Spartinivicinus marinus: one gene and its partner. The protein of the gene in region 1 interacts with the protein of each later gene in a pairwise test. Links are inferred from orthologs where the notes say so. Each region holds a gene or a part of one and is shown on either strand. Other genes may lie near its edges.

Region 1 (7,864 bases):
GTCAGGCTTTCAAGGGCAGTTAAAACGCGTAGCGATTATTTATTACAAAGGCAAAGTATTTTTACTAGTAGGGGCGACTAAGCAAAGCCGCTATTTTTCAACCTATGATCCACATATGCTGGAAACTATACATAGTTTTCAGGTTCTTCCGAGAAAGGATTATAAAAAAGCAGAGGGTTTAAGGATCAGGCTAACTCGCGCCCGGCGTGGTGAAACCATTGCAAGGTTAGCTAAACGTAGTGCATTAAAAGAGTATGCTGTTGAGCAGCTCAGACTGCTAAATCATTACTATCCTAGTGGTGAGCCAAAAGCAGGTGAGTGGCTGAAAATAGTGCAGTAGTTTTGCAGCAGCCTAATTGCGGAAGTTACCAGCTTGTTAGGCCCCCCCCTTTTTTATATGCTTCTTCTCACAAAATAAACAACCGGAATCATCGCCATGTCTGAGGATATGAAAAAAGCCGCTCTCGATTACCATGCCTACCCTAAACCAGGAAAAATCAGCGTTGAATTAACCACCGCAGCAGAAACTTCTCGTGACCTTTCCTTGGCTTACAGCCCAGGTGTAGCTGAACCTGTGCGTGAAATTGCCAAAGACCCAGAAAATGCCTACAAATATACAGCAAAAGGTAACCTTGTTGCTGTCATTAGTAATGGCTCAGCAATTTTGGGTTTGGGTAATTTAGGTGCATTGGCCAGTAAGCCTGTAATGGAAGGCAAGAGCCTTTTATTTAAAAAATTTGCGGGTGTTAACTCAATTGATATCGAGGTGGATTCTGAAAGTCCTCAGGCATTTATCGATACAGTTAAACGAATTGCCGACACCTTTGGTGGAATTAACTTAGAAGACATCAAAGCACCTGAATGTTTCGAAATTGAAAAAGCACTTATTGAAACCTGTAATGTGCCAATTTTCCATGACGACCAACATGGTACTGCTATCGTGACAGCAGCGGGTATGCTGAATGCCTTGGAAATTGCTGGTAAAACCATTGAAGAAGCAAAAATGGTTTGTCTAGGAGCTGGCGCTGCTGCAATTGCATGCTCTAAATTATTAATCAGCTGTGGCATGAAGCCAGAAAATATCCTGATGCTGGATCGTAAGGGTGTTATCCACAGCAACCGTGATGATTTAAATCAGTATAAAGCTGCTTTTGCTAATGATACTGATAAGCGAACTTTAGATGATGCCATTGAAGGTGCGGATGTATTTCTTGGCTTATCTGGTCCTGACCTACTAAAACCAGAGCAGTTGGCTAAAATGGCTGATAGCCCGGTTGTATTTGCATGTTCTAACCCTGACCCAGAAATTAAGCCAGAATTAGCTAAGCAAACTCGCTCTGATGTCATTATGGCAACGGGTCGTTCTGATTATCCTAACCAAGTAAATAACGTACTTGGCTTCCCATTTATCTTCCGTGGTGCACTAGATGTGCGCGCTACGGTGATTAATGAAGAGATGAAAGTAGCTGCAGTTCATGCCATTAAAGATTTAGCTAAGCAACCTATACCAGAGGAAGTGATCAAGGCTTATGGTGGTGAGCAAATGACTTATGGCCGTGAGTATATTATTCCTAAACCAATGGACTCTCGATTGTTGGGTGAAGTGGCTGGTGCAGTAGCAAAGGCAGCAGTAGATTCTGGTGTTGCCAAAACACCTTACCCTGAGCATTACCCATTAAAAAGCATTGCTGACATTAAATAATTTGTAGTGTAGCTATTGCTCATAATAAAAAAGCCTCCAGATTGGAGGCTTTTTTATGTGTAACATTTTCTCTTCTTACATATTTTGGGTATCTCTAAAAATAGTAATTTTTTTAGGAGAGCAAGGCAGCACCGCATGGAAGGCCGCAGTGTATTAAGAAATACATGAGGACCTGAGTACGGAGCTAACGCAGCTATCATGTAAAAAGTGCATTTTTAGAGGTGCCCTTAAAAGATATCTTCGGTTTTCAGTGCTCCTTCATCATCCAGCCCAGGCAGCTCACTGGATGGGTCGTACTTAGGCGCAAGCTCCGTTCTGAAAATCTCGAAAATCGTATCATGGGCGCTGGCTTGGGTGGGTTTGCCTGTATTTGCATTAATTTTGACTTTGACTAGTCCATCAGGCTGTTTCAAAGGGTGCTCAGGCTTACCTGCTAGTGCTAGCCCCATGTATTTGATCCAGATGGGTAATGCGGCTGTACCTCCAAACTCGCGGCGACCTAAAGTAGAGGGCTGGTCATAACCCACCCAAACGGTTGTGGTCAGGTCACTGTTAAAGCCAGAAAACCAGGCGTCAACCTGATCGTTGGTAGTGCCTGTTTTACCTGCAATATCAGAACGCTTCAGTACTAACGCGCGACGCCCCGTGCCCCGTTTAATTACATCTTGCAGCATGGTGTAGAGAATGTAATTGGCTCGTTCATCCATGATACGAGGAGCAGGTTTAAATGCTTCACCTTCCTCAACTGAGCCTGCTAAATAAGGCTGGGCCTGATAAACGGTTTGGCCTAGGTGCTCAATGTGGTCAATAAAGTAAGGTTCAACTCGGTAACCACCATTGGCTAAGCTGGCGTAACCTTTAGCTAGGTCAATTGGAGTCATTGCGCCACTACCTAATGACAGAGAAAGGTCTCGAGGGAGAGCTTCTGGGTCAAAACCAAACTTATCAACATAAGAAAGCATTTTATTAATACCCAATGCTTGTAGTAGTCGAATTGAGACCAGGTTACGAGATTGGTAAAGGGCTTTACGCAAACGAGTTGGACCAAGAAACTTGCCACTGGAATTTTTGGGGCGCCAGGCTTTATTGGTGCTTGTGTTGTTGTAGATAATTGGCGCATCGTTAACAGTGCTTGCTGCTGTGTAGCCATTTTCCAAAGCTGCACTATACAGGAATGGTTTAAAGTTAGAGCCTGGTTGCCGAGAGGCTTGAGTAGCACGGTTAAATTTGCTGAGATTAAAATCGAATCCACCAACTATGGCTGTTACTGCTGCATCTGTTGGTCGTAGTGAAACCAGTGCCCCTTGAACTTTGGGAATTTGAGCTAAATAGAGGGTTTCATCAACCTGAATAGTTCGTATTAAATCACCCACAGCAAGAATATCAGCTGCTTTTTGGGGGGCTGGACCTAAGCTGTTGACCGTTTTATGAAGGCGTGCCCACTTTATCCCATCCCAGTTTAAGGTTTGCTCTCCTTTTTCAGTGAGAACGGTGGCTGTTTTTTTATCAAGACTAGTGACAATGGCAGGTACCAGGCGACCAATAGTAGACACCTTCTTGAGTGCTTGTTGCCACTTTTTCAGGTCAAAGCCAGCCTCAGGAGGCATTTGTTTTTCTGGACCACGATAACCATGGCGCCATTCGTACTCAACAAGACCATCCTGTAGCGATTGGGTTGCCATTTCTTGGTTACTGCTGTTAATAGTCGTATACACTGAGTAACCATCTGTGTAAGCGTTGGGGCCATAACGGTCGACCATAGCCTTTCTAACCATTTCAGCAAGGTAAGGTGAATTAAGCTCAATAGTCAGGCCATGGTATTTGGCAATGACAGATGTTTCTTTTGCTTGGTTGTACTGCTGCTCATCAATAAAGCCCAACTCATTCATACGGTGTAATATCCAGTTGCGCCTTTCTAAGGCTCGGTCTGGATTAACAATGGGGTTATATTTAGAGGGAGCTTTAGGCAGCCCTGCAATCATTGCTATTTCTGCTAGGTTTAGTTCATCTAGGCTTTTTCCATAATAGACCTGCGCTGCTGCTGCTACACCATAGGCACGGTTACCTAAATAAATTTTATTTAGGTAAAGCTCCAAAATTTCTTCTTTAGGTAGCTCTCGCTCAATTTGCAGTGCTAATAAAATCTCATTGAACTTTCGGGAAAAGACTCGCTCGCGGCTAAGGAAGAAGTTTCTTGCCACTTGCATGGTGATCGTGCTTCCTCCCGTCCTGATAGAGCCGCTTTGCAATAGCTGAACTGCAGCCCTAGCGAGCCCCTTGGGGTCGACTCCATGATGTGAATAAAAGCGATTATCTTCTGCTGCAACAAAAGCTTTAATCATAAGTTCTGGCAGCTCGCTATACTTGATAGGGGTTCGACGCTTTTCACCAAACTCAGCAATGAGTTTCTGGTCAGCAGAATAAACTCGCAGAGGTGTTTGTAATTTAACCTCTCGTAAAGCTTCCACATCCGGCAGACCAGGGCTAAGGTATAAGAAAGCGCTCGCTAAAATGAGGAATGTGCCACATATTGAAAGAAAAGTAGCCCATAGTAAAAATCTGATAAATGTCACAACTTTCCTCTAGATCCTACGAAATTGAATGGCTATGCGTAAACATGGGTGATTGTGCCGCGATTTACTGATCATTATAAGGACTTTTTTAGCATTTCACAGAATTGCGGAATCACTGCTACTGTTATTTAATGTAGAAAAGTAACTTTCATTTGTAAGTACCCGGTGCTGATAGGAAATTGGCTGTGATTGGAATGCTAAAAAAGAAAACTCCAACAGTCCTTGGTATCGACATAAGTTCAACCTCGGTCAAGCTAATTCAGTTGAGCAGGTCTGGCAGCCGATACAAAGTAGAAGCGTATGCAGTGGAGCCACTGCCCGATAATGCTGTCGTTGAGAAAAATATCAATGAAATCGAGACGGTAGGGGATGTCATTGCTAAAGCGTTTAAAAAATCTCGAAGCGGCTGCAAAGATGTTGCAGTGGCTGTTGCTGGCTCGGCAGTTATCACCAAAGTGATTGAGATGGATGGTAACCTCAGTGAAGACGAGATGGAAACCCAAATAACGGTAGAGGCTGATCAGTACATCCCATACCCGTTGGATGAGGTGTCTATCGACTTTGAGGTTGTTGGCCCTGCTGAGCGTAACCCTGAAATGGTTGAGGTGCTGTTAGCTGCCTGTCGAAAAGAAAATGTCGATATGCGTGAAGCAGTGCTTTCTCATGCAGGACTAGCGGCTAAAGTAGTTGATGTGGAAGCCTATGCCATGGAGCGCGCCTTTGAACTGCTTGAGTCGCAACTGAAAGAGGTGGATGAGCCAACAGCCGCTGTTGTTGATATTGGCGCTACCATGACCACTTTAAGTGTGCTGAATAATGGTAAAACTATCTATACTCGGGAGCAGCTATTTGGTGGCAAACAGCTAACAGAAGAAATTCAGCGCCGTTATGGGTTGTCATTTCAAGATGCTGGGCTATCGAAAAAGCAGGGTGGTTTACCTGATGATTATGAGCCTGAAGTGCTGAAACCTTTTATGGATGCTGTGGTGCAACAGGTATCTCGATCGCTTCAGTTCTTCTTTTCTTCCAGCCAGTTTAATGATGTGGACTATATTATTTTGGCAGGGGGTACAGCTTGTATTCCAGGTTTGGCTGCTATGGTGCAGGAGAAAATCGGTACTAAAACAGTTGTTGCCAATCCTTTTGCTGACATGTCGCTGGCAAGGTCAGTTAACTCGGCAGCATTGATGAATGATGCCCCTTCACTCATGATTTCTTGCGGTCTGGCAATGAGGAGTTTCGACTAATGGCTCGGATAAACCTCCTTCCATGGCGGGAAGAGTTGCGCGAGGAGCGCAAAAAGCAATTTTTGATGGTTTTGCTGGGAACAGCAGTAGTAGCTGGTATCACGATTTTTTTAGGTGATATGCAAATTAATGGCGCCATTAATTATCAGCAGAGCAGAAATGAATTTATGAAAAAAGAAATTGCTGCTCTTGATAAAAAAATTGTGGAAATAAAAGAGTTAAAGAAAAAACGGGAAGAACTACTGGAAAGGATGAAAGTTATTCAGGATCTGCAAGGTAACCGGCCAATAATTGTAAGAGTGTTTGATGAGTTGGTTAAGTCTGTTCCTGATGGTGTTTACTTTACGTCCCTGGAAATGAAGAAAAACCAGCTGTTGGTTAATGGCTTTGCTGAGTCTAACAACCGAGTTTCCAATCTAATGCGAGACTTTGATAACTCTAAGTGGTTTACCAGTCCAAACCTTACTTCGGTAAAAGCTGCAGATAAAAGTGACCTGGCTAATCAGTTTGTATTGACTGTTAACCAGACGACCCCTAAAGCCCTTCAGGAACAAATGAAGAAGGAGCAGGAACAATGAGCTTTGCTGACTCCCTAAAACAGCTGAATGAGCTGGATCCTGAGAATATAGGATCATGGCCGGCTTTTGCAAAAGCGTTTGTTGTGGTGATTCTTTTTGTAGCTGCAGTAGGGGCTGGCTATTATTTTCATTTAAGCGACTTAAAAAAACGTTATGACACGGTTCAAGGAGAGGAAAATACCTTAAAAGAACAATTTCGTCATAAAGCATTTCAAGCTGCTAACCTTGATGCATACAAAGCACAAATGGTTGAAATGGAAAAAACCTTCGGTGCATTGGTGAAACAATTGCCCAGTGATACAGAAGTGCCGGGCTTGTTAGAAGACATAAGTCGTGCAGGTTTGGGTAGTGGACTATATTTTAATTCAATACAGTTGCAGCCTGAAAAAGCTCAAGAGTTTTATGTTGAACTGCCGATTAATATTAGTGTGCGCGGCAACTACCACGATTTAGGTAATTTCGTTAGCTCCGTGGCCAGTTTACCAAGGATTGTCACCTTACATGATTTCAGTATTAAGCCTTCTGCAGATAATGTTGAAATTTTGAATATGGAAATAGTGGCCAAGACTTATCGCTATCATGATAAGTCTGGGGATGCAAGCCAATAGGAGACGAGGCACGAGATGAGCAAACCAATGCATGTGAAATTGATTGCCTTGAGCGCCCTATGTGTTTTGGCTGGCTGCTCTCCCAGTGGCCAGTTTGCTGATTTAGAGCAGTACATTGAAAAGGTGCAAGGGGAGCCTAAAGGGCAGATTCCACCACTTCCTAAATTTAGCACGTATGAGGCTTTTGCCTATAGCGCTTCTGGCCTACGCAGTCCTTTCCTGCCTCCGGTAAAAATTGATATTGCTAAAGAGGAGCAGGAAGAGTCAACCGTTAAACCAGACCCAAACCGCCAGAAGGAGTATTTGGAAAACTTTGGTATTGAGTCATTTGAGATGGTTGGCACGATGAGTAATGGTGCTCGGTTTTTAGGGCTGGTTAAAGGCGGCGATGGTATTCATAAGGTAGAAGTGGGTAATTACCTTGGTCGTAACCATGGTAAAATCATTGATATTAGTGAGACAAAAATCAGTGTGATTGAAATTGTTCCCACAGGAAAAGACCGGTGGGTCGAAAGGCCAAGAGAAATAGAATTAAAAGAAGGTGGCTAATCGGCGCAAAATTAACTATATCGTTTATAGGGGTGAACAGGGTAACTCTGTATTGGCAACCTAAAGCGATAAAAAAGAAACTGTAAAATAATAAAATTTCTTGCTAGTAAGTAAATAAATGCCTTTCGATTTATCTATAAATTGACAGTAATTGTTTCGGTTTTAGCTAGCAAACGAGCTGTGGCCGTTTAGGTGTTTTGGCTGTAGCGTAACTATTTATCCGGGCTCTAGGAAAATTGTTGGTATTTCCTGACTAAGAGCATTTAAGACTCAATGAATCTGACAAAAACAACAACTGGTGGGTAGGTATGAGCACCAAACTGATAAAAAGTGCGGGAATTTCGCTGTTGGCTGCAGTGTTTAGTATTGACTCGCTGCAAGCGCTTGCCGCAACCATTAAGGACCTGGAAGTGGCTTCTCTACCTGGCGAAAAGGTGGAATTAAAACTGGAGTTTGATGGTGATGTACCAAAACCTAGGGGTTACACGATTGAAAAGCCTGCCCGGATTTCAATTGATTTGCCAGGCACTAATAGTGCTTTGCCAAATAAATATAATGAAATTGGTTTTGGCAGTGCTAAAAGTTTGACAATTCTGGAAGCAAAAGA
Region 2 (7,717 bases), 570 kb from region 1 along the record:
GTAATGCTTGCCGGTAGCTTTTCCCTGATACTTTTGCCGTTGCCAGTACAGGTTTACCTGTTTCCCAGCCATGAGATTTAAAGTAATTAGCTACACTACCAATCGCGTCTGTAGAGTTTTTCCAAATATCAACTTTCTTATCATTGTTAAAATCAATTGCAAACTTTCTAAAACTGCTGGGAATAAATTGCGGATAACCCATGGCTCCAGCATAAGAACCTTTGAGTGCTAAAGGATCTATGCCTTGTTCACGACTCATCAGTAAAAAATTTACAAGCTCCTTGCGAAAAAACGGCCCTCGCTTCGGGTGCTCAAAACCCAGTGTTGATAATGCATCCATTACCCTGAAACGGCCTGACTGACGACCATAAAAAGTTTCTACGCCAATAATCGCTACAATAATCTCTGCTGGAATACCATATTGTTGCTCAGCTCTAGTTAGTGCCTGCTGGTTCTTTTGCCAGAACTCCACACCACCTTTAATTCGTTTATTGGTTAAAAAGATTTCTCGATACTCACCCCAGGTTTTGGTTTTTTCTGCTGGGCGACTCATTGCATCGAGTATTGACTGCTTTCTTTCAACCTTGGCAAACAAGGTTTCCAGTGTGTTTCGGCTGAACTGGTGTTTAGCTTCCATTTCAGCAACAAAGTGTTCAACCACTTGCTTATCAAAAGCAGTGGATGTTGTCTGCTTAGCCATTGCCCCTAATGATAAAAGGGGAAGAGTAACCATTAAAATTGCTTTTTTTACCAAAACCATACCACTCAACTCAATCAATCTTGTAAGAACTAAGCTGATAGCTCAACTGAAAAATACTGTTTCTTATGACAGCAAAAACAACAAAAAGCTCAGCTGGTTTATTTTTTAAACAACCTTTTTCAAGCAGCTATGTTTAAATAACTATTTTCAAACAACAATACTTGCTTGTTAGGCTATAACTGTAAACTGTATAAGCAAACTTGTTACTTTAACTGCCTTATAGTTTAGGAGACGCGATTTACTATTTTATTCTAGTACTAGCAATTTATTTCTAGTGCTTAATAAGCACTATGTGGTCCGGCCTAGCAGTGTTCGATGAGTGTGAATTGACATTAAAATACCAAAACCTGCCATCAGAGTAACTATTGAGGTCCCCCCCCTACTCACTAATGGTAATGGTACACCAACCACTGGCAGCAATCCGCTAACCATCCCAATATTTACGAAAATGTATACAAAAAAAGTGAGAGTCACACTACCTGCTAACAGTTTGCCAAACAGTGTTTGTGCTTTAGCAGAAATAATAAGTCCACGTGTAATAATAACAGCATAAATACACAACAATAGCACAACGCCAATTAGCCCAAACTCTTCCGCTAATACAGCAATAATAAAGTCTGTGTGGCTCTCAGGGAGAAAATCAAGATGCGATTGGGTACCTGCTAACCAGCCTTTTCCATGTATTCCACCTGAGCCGATGGCTACTTTTGACTGAATAATGTTCCAACCAGCTCCCCAGGGATCTTTTTCAGGCTCTAAAAAAGTTAACACTCGCTGCTTTTGATACTCTCGCATGACAAAATGCCACATCACATAAACAGCAGGTACAGCAAGCATTACAGCTCCAAAAATAAAGCGCCAGCGCAAGCCTGCGAGTAGCAACACAAAAAAACCTGCCGCTGCTACTAACAACGATGTTCCCAGGTCTGGCTGCTTCGCAATTAAGCCTACTGGAATGGCTACCAACAGCAATGTACCTATAACAGCTCTAAATGAAGGAGGAACGATATGTTTTGATAGAAACCAAGCAACCACAATTGGCATGACCAGCTTCATAATTTCAGAAGGCTGGAACCGCACACTGGACATACCCGGTACGGCAATCCAGCGCTGAGCACCTTTTGCACCTGTGCCAAACAACAGTACTGCAACAAGCAGTGCTAAGCCGATTAGGTATACCCAAGGAGCCCAGCGACAAAAAATACGAGGGGGCACTTGGGCAAACAAAGCCATCACCACAAAACCAATAGCAAGATAAATCGATTGCCTGGTCATAATAGATTCGCTTTGACCACTGGCACTAAATAAAATGAATAAGCCCCCCGCTGTTAACAATAACAGAGCACCCAGTAAAATTGGATCAAGGTGGAGCTTAAACCAAAACCCCGGAGGCTTGCTTAGCTGCCCATGGGTAACAGAGGACAGTTGTCTTACATATTCTGGACTCATTCAGGCTTACTCACCGCTAATCGCTGCTCTGCCAACTTGGGTAACAAATAAGCATCTAGCACTTTACGAGCAACAGGTGCTGCAGCAGAACTTCCCCCGCCTCCATTTTCGACAATAACCGCTATCGCTATTTGTGGATTTTCAATCGGTGCAAATGCTATAAATAAACCGTGATCATGGTGGATTTTTTTTAGTTTTTTCGCATCATAACGCTCATTTTGTTTAATCCCAACCACTTGTGCTGTCCCTGTTTTTCCTGCCATGGTGTATTGTAAGTCTTTGCCTATTCGGTAATTAGCAGTACCACGGGGATCATGAACTACTTTACGCATGGACTCATTAACGAAATCCCAGTAAGCTGGGTTAGACACCTCTATTGATTTTGGAGCGGTAGGTAACTCTCGTTTTATTTCTCCAGAAGCGGACTTAAGTAGTTTGGGTTGAATCCACTTACCTCTATTAGCTATCACAGCTGTTGCCGTTGCTAGTTGTAGTGGTGTGGATAGCATATAGCCTTGGCCAATTCCACTAATTAAGGTTTCTCCAGGGAACCAAGGCACTCCTTTAACACCCTCTTTCCACTCACGAGACGGTATCAACCCCGGCCGCTGCTCAGCAACATCCATTGCTGTACGTATACCTAAACCAAACTTAGTTAAATAATCATGTAAATCATCAATCCCCATATTTAAAGCTAAGTCATAAAAATAAGTATCATTAGATACATAAACTGCTCGCTCCAAATTCACCCAGCCATGACCTCCTCGCTTCCAGTTTCGGTATAAACGAGGCTTATTGGGCAGTTTATAGTAACCAGGATCAAAAATTTTATAGCTGGGTTCCCTTACACCCAAGTCTAAAGCAGCTAGTGCCAGCATTGGCTTTATAGTTGAAGCTGGAGGATATTCTCCTAACGATGCACGATTATATAAAGGACGATCTGGGTGGTCTCTTAAAGCACTATACGTTTTATAAGGAATACCAGAAACAAATAAATTAGGGTCGTAAGCGGGCTGACTAACCATAGCGAGTATCCCACCTGTTTTAGGCTCAATTGCTACAATAGCTCCACGCTTACCAGCCAACGCCTCATACGAAACTTGTTGTAAATAGCTATCTAAATACAGAGTTAAATTAACCCCTGGCTGGGGATCCTGCTGGTTTAAAACTCTTAATACACGGCCTCTAGCGTTTGTTTCAACTTCCTGATAGCCCACCTGACCAAGCAGATCCTCTTCATAAAAACGTTCAACACCGATTTTTCCAATTGAACGCATTCCGCTATATTTTTGAGGATCAAGCTGCTTTAACTCTCTTTCATTAATTTTTCCTACATAACCAACTGCATGAGCAAAAGGTTCTGCTTGTGGATAAAAGCGAACCAGCTGGGCTTCGATCTCAACACCAGTGAAACGCTGTTCATTCACAGAGATAATGGCTATTTCTTCTTCTGTTAAACCATGCTTTAGTGGCACTGGCTCATAGGGAGCACGCCTTTTACGTAAGCGTTTATAAAAACCCTGAATTTCTTCTTCTGAAATGTTTATTAGTGTAGCCAGGTCACGCACCGTAGCATCTAAATCTTTGATGCGCTCTTTAATTAAAGACAGGTTAAAGCTTGGCTTATTATCCGCCAGCAATATGCCATGAGTGTCGTAGATCAAGCCTCGGGTTGGTGGGATTGGCTTTAAATGAATCCGATTTTCATCTGACTTAGTTGATAACTCTTTATATTGAACAACTTGTAGAACAAATAATCTTGATAGTAGTAGCCCGGTTAATAGCACCAGACAAAATGCAGCAAGAACAATCCGGTTTTTAAAGATTTTAACTTCTCGCCTATGGTCCTTCAGAGTATCCCGGTCATTCATTGCTCATCACTAATACTTGCTTTGCTTAACGGTGATAAGGGTGGTTCTGGAGAATACTCCAAGCACGATACAGCTGTTCAGCTACCAATACTCGAACCAGCGGATGAGGAAGCGTTAAAGGAGAAAGGCACCACTTTTGTTCAGCTCTAGCTAAACACTCTGGCGCCAGACCTTCCGGCCCACCCACTAATAAAGACACATTACGTCCATCTAACCGCCAACCAGACAACTGGTCAGCAAGCTGCTCTGTAGACCAGGGCTTACCAGTAAGATCTAACGCTATCACTCTGTCACTTGAGGCAATAGCGGAGAGCATCTGCTCCCCCTCTTTTTTTTGAGCCCGCTTCAAGTCGCTGCCTTTGGTACGTTTTGCTAAAGGAATTTCACAACTTTCCAGCTTACAATCAGAAGGCAGTCGCTTGGCATACTCATTATAACCAGCAACAACCCATGCAGGCATTTTAGTGCCCACAGCAATTAAGCGAACTCGCATATCAGAAAACCTTTTTACTAGTGCTGATGCTCTAAGCTAGCAGTAGAGGTTTCCCATAGCCGCTCCAGGTCATAAAATTGACGAGTAGCAGGCAACATAATATGAGTTACAACATCACCCAAGTCGACCAGCACCCACTCAGCAGAATCCTGTCCTTCAACACCTAATGGGCGAACACCATTCTCTTTGGCTTTTTCAATCACTGAATCAGCAAGGGATTTGATATGGCGGTTGGAGGTTCCACTGACAATAATCATATGATCGGTAACGCTGGTCATACCTTTCACATCGAGGCAAGTTATGTCATTCCCTTTCATATCTTCAAGGGTATCAACAACAAGCTGCTTAAGTTGTTCAGAATACATATAGGTTTTGTTAGTCCTCTTTCTTTACCAAACATAACGCCAGCTAAGCTGGCAAGTGTTACTGACGAATGTGCCCATCCCCCAGCACCACATATTTTTGCGAGGTTAAGCCCTCAAGACCTACAGGCCCTCTCGCATGAATCTTATCTGTAGAAATACCAATTTCAGCGCCAAGGCCATATTCAAAGCCATCAGCAAAACCAGTTGAGGCATTAACCATGACGGAGCTAGAATCAACCTCGGTTAAAAAAGCTCTCGCTTTTGTATAATTTTCTGTCACGATGGCATCCGTATGATGGGAGCCATAGTGATTAATATGCTCAATAGCTTCCGCCATATCAGCCACTACTTTCACTGATAATGTTGGCGCGAGGTATTCGGTATACCAGTCTTCTTCACTAGCAGGGTTCATACCAGCTACTATTGACAAGGCGCGATCACAGCCTCTTAGCTCAACCCCTTTGGCAAGATACATATCTGCTAGTTTTGGCAACAAGCTTGTTGCTTGCTGTTCATTTATTAACAATGTTTCCATTGCATTACAAACACCATAACGGCGAGTTTTCGCATTAATTGCTATTGAAATTGCTTTTTCTGGGTCTGCTTCACTATCTATATAAACATGACAAACCCCATCCAGGTGTTTTATCACTGGAACGGAGGCATCACTACTAATTCGCGCTATCAACCCTTTACCGCCACGGGGTACGATAACATCAACATATTCAGGCATGGTGATCATTTCACCCACTATCGCACGGTCAACAGTTTCAACTACCTGCACACTACCGGAAGGCAGACCCGCTTTTTCAAGACCCTGCTGGATACACTGGGCAATGGCCTGGTTTGAGTGAAAGGCTTCTGAGCCCCCTCTTAAAATGGTGGCATTACCGGACTTTAGGCATAAGCTAGCTGCATCAATGGTGACATTAGGCCGTGACTCATAAATGATCCCAATCACTCCAAGTGGAACGCGCATTTTGCCTAGTTGAATACCACTGGGCAAATACTTGAGATCAGCAATTTCACCAACAGGGTCTGGCAAACTGGCTACTTGATTTAAACCATCAATCATTGCTTCAATTCGTATGGGCGTTAGCTCTAGACGGTCAAGCAGTGCTGCATCCAACCCTTTCTGCTGGCCTTGGACTAAGTCTTGCTGATTTGCAGTAAGTAATGATGAGTGAGAAGCGCTCAACGCTTCCGCAATATGAGTTAATGCGGCATTTTTTTGCTGTGTGGGGGCTTTGGCTATTACTTTTGAAGCTTGGCGAGCTCGCTGGCCTACATCTGCCATATACGCTTTCACATCCATACAGCTATCCTAAAGTTGTTATGGTATAAATTCAAGCGCACGATTATAGCCAGCTTCCAGTCTTCTGCACATAATTTGTTAGGATAATTCAACAATTGGCGTTATAGCACCTCTTTTATGAATGTCTATAAATTAAGATTAGCAGCAGTTAACCCCCTTAGTACAAGTCGTCTTCTCGGATTGAATCCAAAATACCATCTCTAAAACGATAGACACGCTTACGATTAGAGCCCCTTTGAAAATAGTCCCACTCTTCAATAATTTGATTGGAAAAGTTATACCCTCGGTAAAAGTAGCGGCCTTTAATCCGACCAATCAGCCTGGCTCTAGTAGGCTCACCACACAGATAAGCTACCAAAGCTATGTTATCACCTTGCTCAATCGCCCCCTTTGGCTCTAAACAATTGATTCGTTTGGCAATATGGCCGCCATAGCCACCTGTTTCAATTTTTACTAGCTCATCATCTTCAAATGTCAAAATGCGAATAAATCGGCTAGAACTTGCACCATATACCCAGAACTCTTTTGTTACATAGTTTGAGGCTTCATAGCCATCATGATAGCGGCGAATATACTCAACCACGATTTCCTCTCGAATAGCAGGCTTACCACAGCGGTTAATCACTTGTCCTGTTGTATAGCCTTCTACCACCAGCTTGGTTTTGCATCGAAAAGCATAACCTGGTAAGGAAAGTGCCCAGCCAATCACTAGAGAGGTAATGATGACTATGGCTCGTGAGAAATGAAACATTGAGTTACCAATGAATATTGATTGTTAATAAGCCCTCACATAACTATACGATCAAAATTCAACCAATATTGTTTCACTCCTTTTCTATACCCACTTGCTATAAACACAAAAGCCAGGCTATACCTGGCTTTGTTCTTTATCGAAAAAAAATTGTTACGCTACTTTAACCACATATGACCCAGTCGCTCTGGTTCAAGTTTAGGCTTAGCCGCTTCGTCAGCCAGTGAACGGCGAAGAGCTCGTTCAGGCTGATCTTCTGAAGTTGCTTCCCCTCCATTAACAGACTCTGTAGAGAAGGCATACCACAAAGTAGATAAGCCGATAGCATCCGCATTAATTTCTAAAGCCGCTTTGCTGATGTTATCAGTGGTATCACAGGCAGCATGGTAGCATGGGTCAAAAGGCTCACCGGCTTTACCACCATACAGTTTAGCCTGGGCTTCAGTTTTAATCCCTTCTGCTCCAGTAAACAAGCCTCCAAATGGGATGCCTTCATTAAAGAAAGCAGCATAATCAGAGCGGAAGCTGATTTCTGAAGGCGTACTTTGAGTGCCCTGCATATTGAAGTACAAGTTAAATAAGGCTTCTATCGCATCCGACCCTTTCGGACCTTTCAGTCCAAACTCTGAGCCATCGCCATCATATACACCCAGCTTATAGTTAGTCGAGCCAACCATATCGAAGTTAAGATAGAGGGCTATCTTATCTTTTTC

Evidence for each region. The genes of interacting proteins can lie anywhere in the genome.
Region 2: the proteins of OQE68_RS09625 (region 1) and mrdA interact in binary tests that used the Escherichia coli proteins (3 or more experiments, as listed by UniProt). The link is inferred for Spartinivicinus marinus from one-to-one orthologs.

The regions. Positions count from the first base shown.
Region 1 is NZ_JAPJZK010000001.1:2,137,141-2,145,004, reverse strand. Bases 1,603-4,623 are described here. They hold OQE68_RS09625 (penicillin-binding protein 1A), read right to left. Parts: upstream 4,276-4,623; coding sequence 1,930-4,275; downstream 1,603-1,929. Other genes in these bases: OQE68_RS09620 (pilus assembly protein PilM), read left to right, coding at 4,461-4,623; OQE68_RS09630 (malic enzyme-like NAD(P)-binding protein), read left to right, coding at 1,603-1,702. In the rest of the region: OQE68_RS09635 (M48 family metalloprotease), read left to right, coding at 1-340; more of OQE68_RS09630, read left to right, coding at 437-1,602; more of OQE68_RS09620, read left to right, coding at 4,624-5,522; OQE68_RS09615 (PilN domain-containing protein), read left to right, coding at 5,522-6,100; OQE68_RS09610 (type IV pilus inner membrane component PilO), read left to right, coding at 6,097-6,708; OQE68_RS09605 (pilus assembly protein PilP), read left to right, coding at 6,724-7,257; OQE68_RS09600 (type IV pilus secretin PilQ), read left to right, coding at 7,566-7,864. UniProt on the Escherichia coli protein: Cell wall formation. Synthesis of cross-linked peptidoglycan from the lipid intermediates.
Region 2 is NZ_JAPJZK010000001.1:1,571,418-1,579,134, forward strand. What follows is about bases 1,644-4,517. They hold mrdA (penicillin-binding protein 2), read right to left. Parts: upstream 4,081-4,517; coding sequence 2,206-4,080; downstream 1,644-2,205. Other genes in these bases: rodA (rod shape-determining protein RodA), read right to left, coding at 1,644-2,209; rlmH (23S rRNA (pseudouridine(1915)-N(3))-methyltransferase RlmH), read right to left, coding at 4,106-4,517. Also shown: mltB (lytic murein transglycosylase B), read right to left, coding at 1-760; more of rodA, read right to left, coding at 1,049-1,643; more of rlmH, read right to left, coding at 4,518-4,573; rsfS (ribosome silencing factor), read right to left, coding at 4,591-4,938; OQE68_RS07265 (glutamate-5-semialdehyde dehydrogenase), read right to left, coding at 4,997-6,253; OQE68_RS07270 (DUF2845 domain-containing protein), read right to left, coding at 6,411-7,004; OQE68_RS07275 (M28 family metallopeptidase), read right to left, coding at 7,163-7,717. UniProt on the Escherichia coli protein: Catalyzes cross-linking of the peptidoglycan cell wall. Responsible for the determination of the rod shape of the cell. Is probably required for lateral peptidoglycan synthesis and maintenance of the correct diameter during lateral and centripetal growth.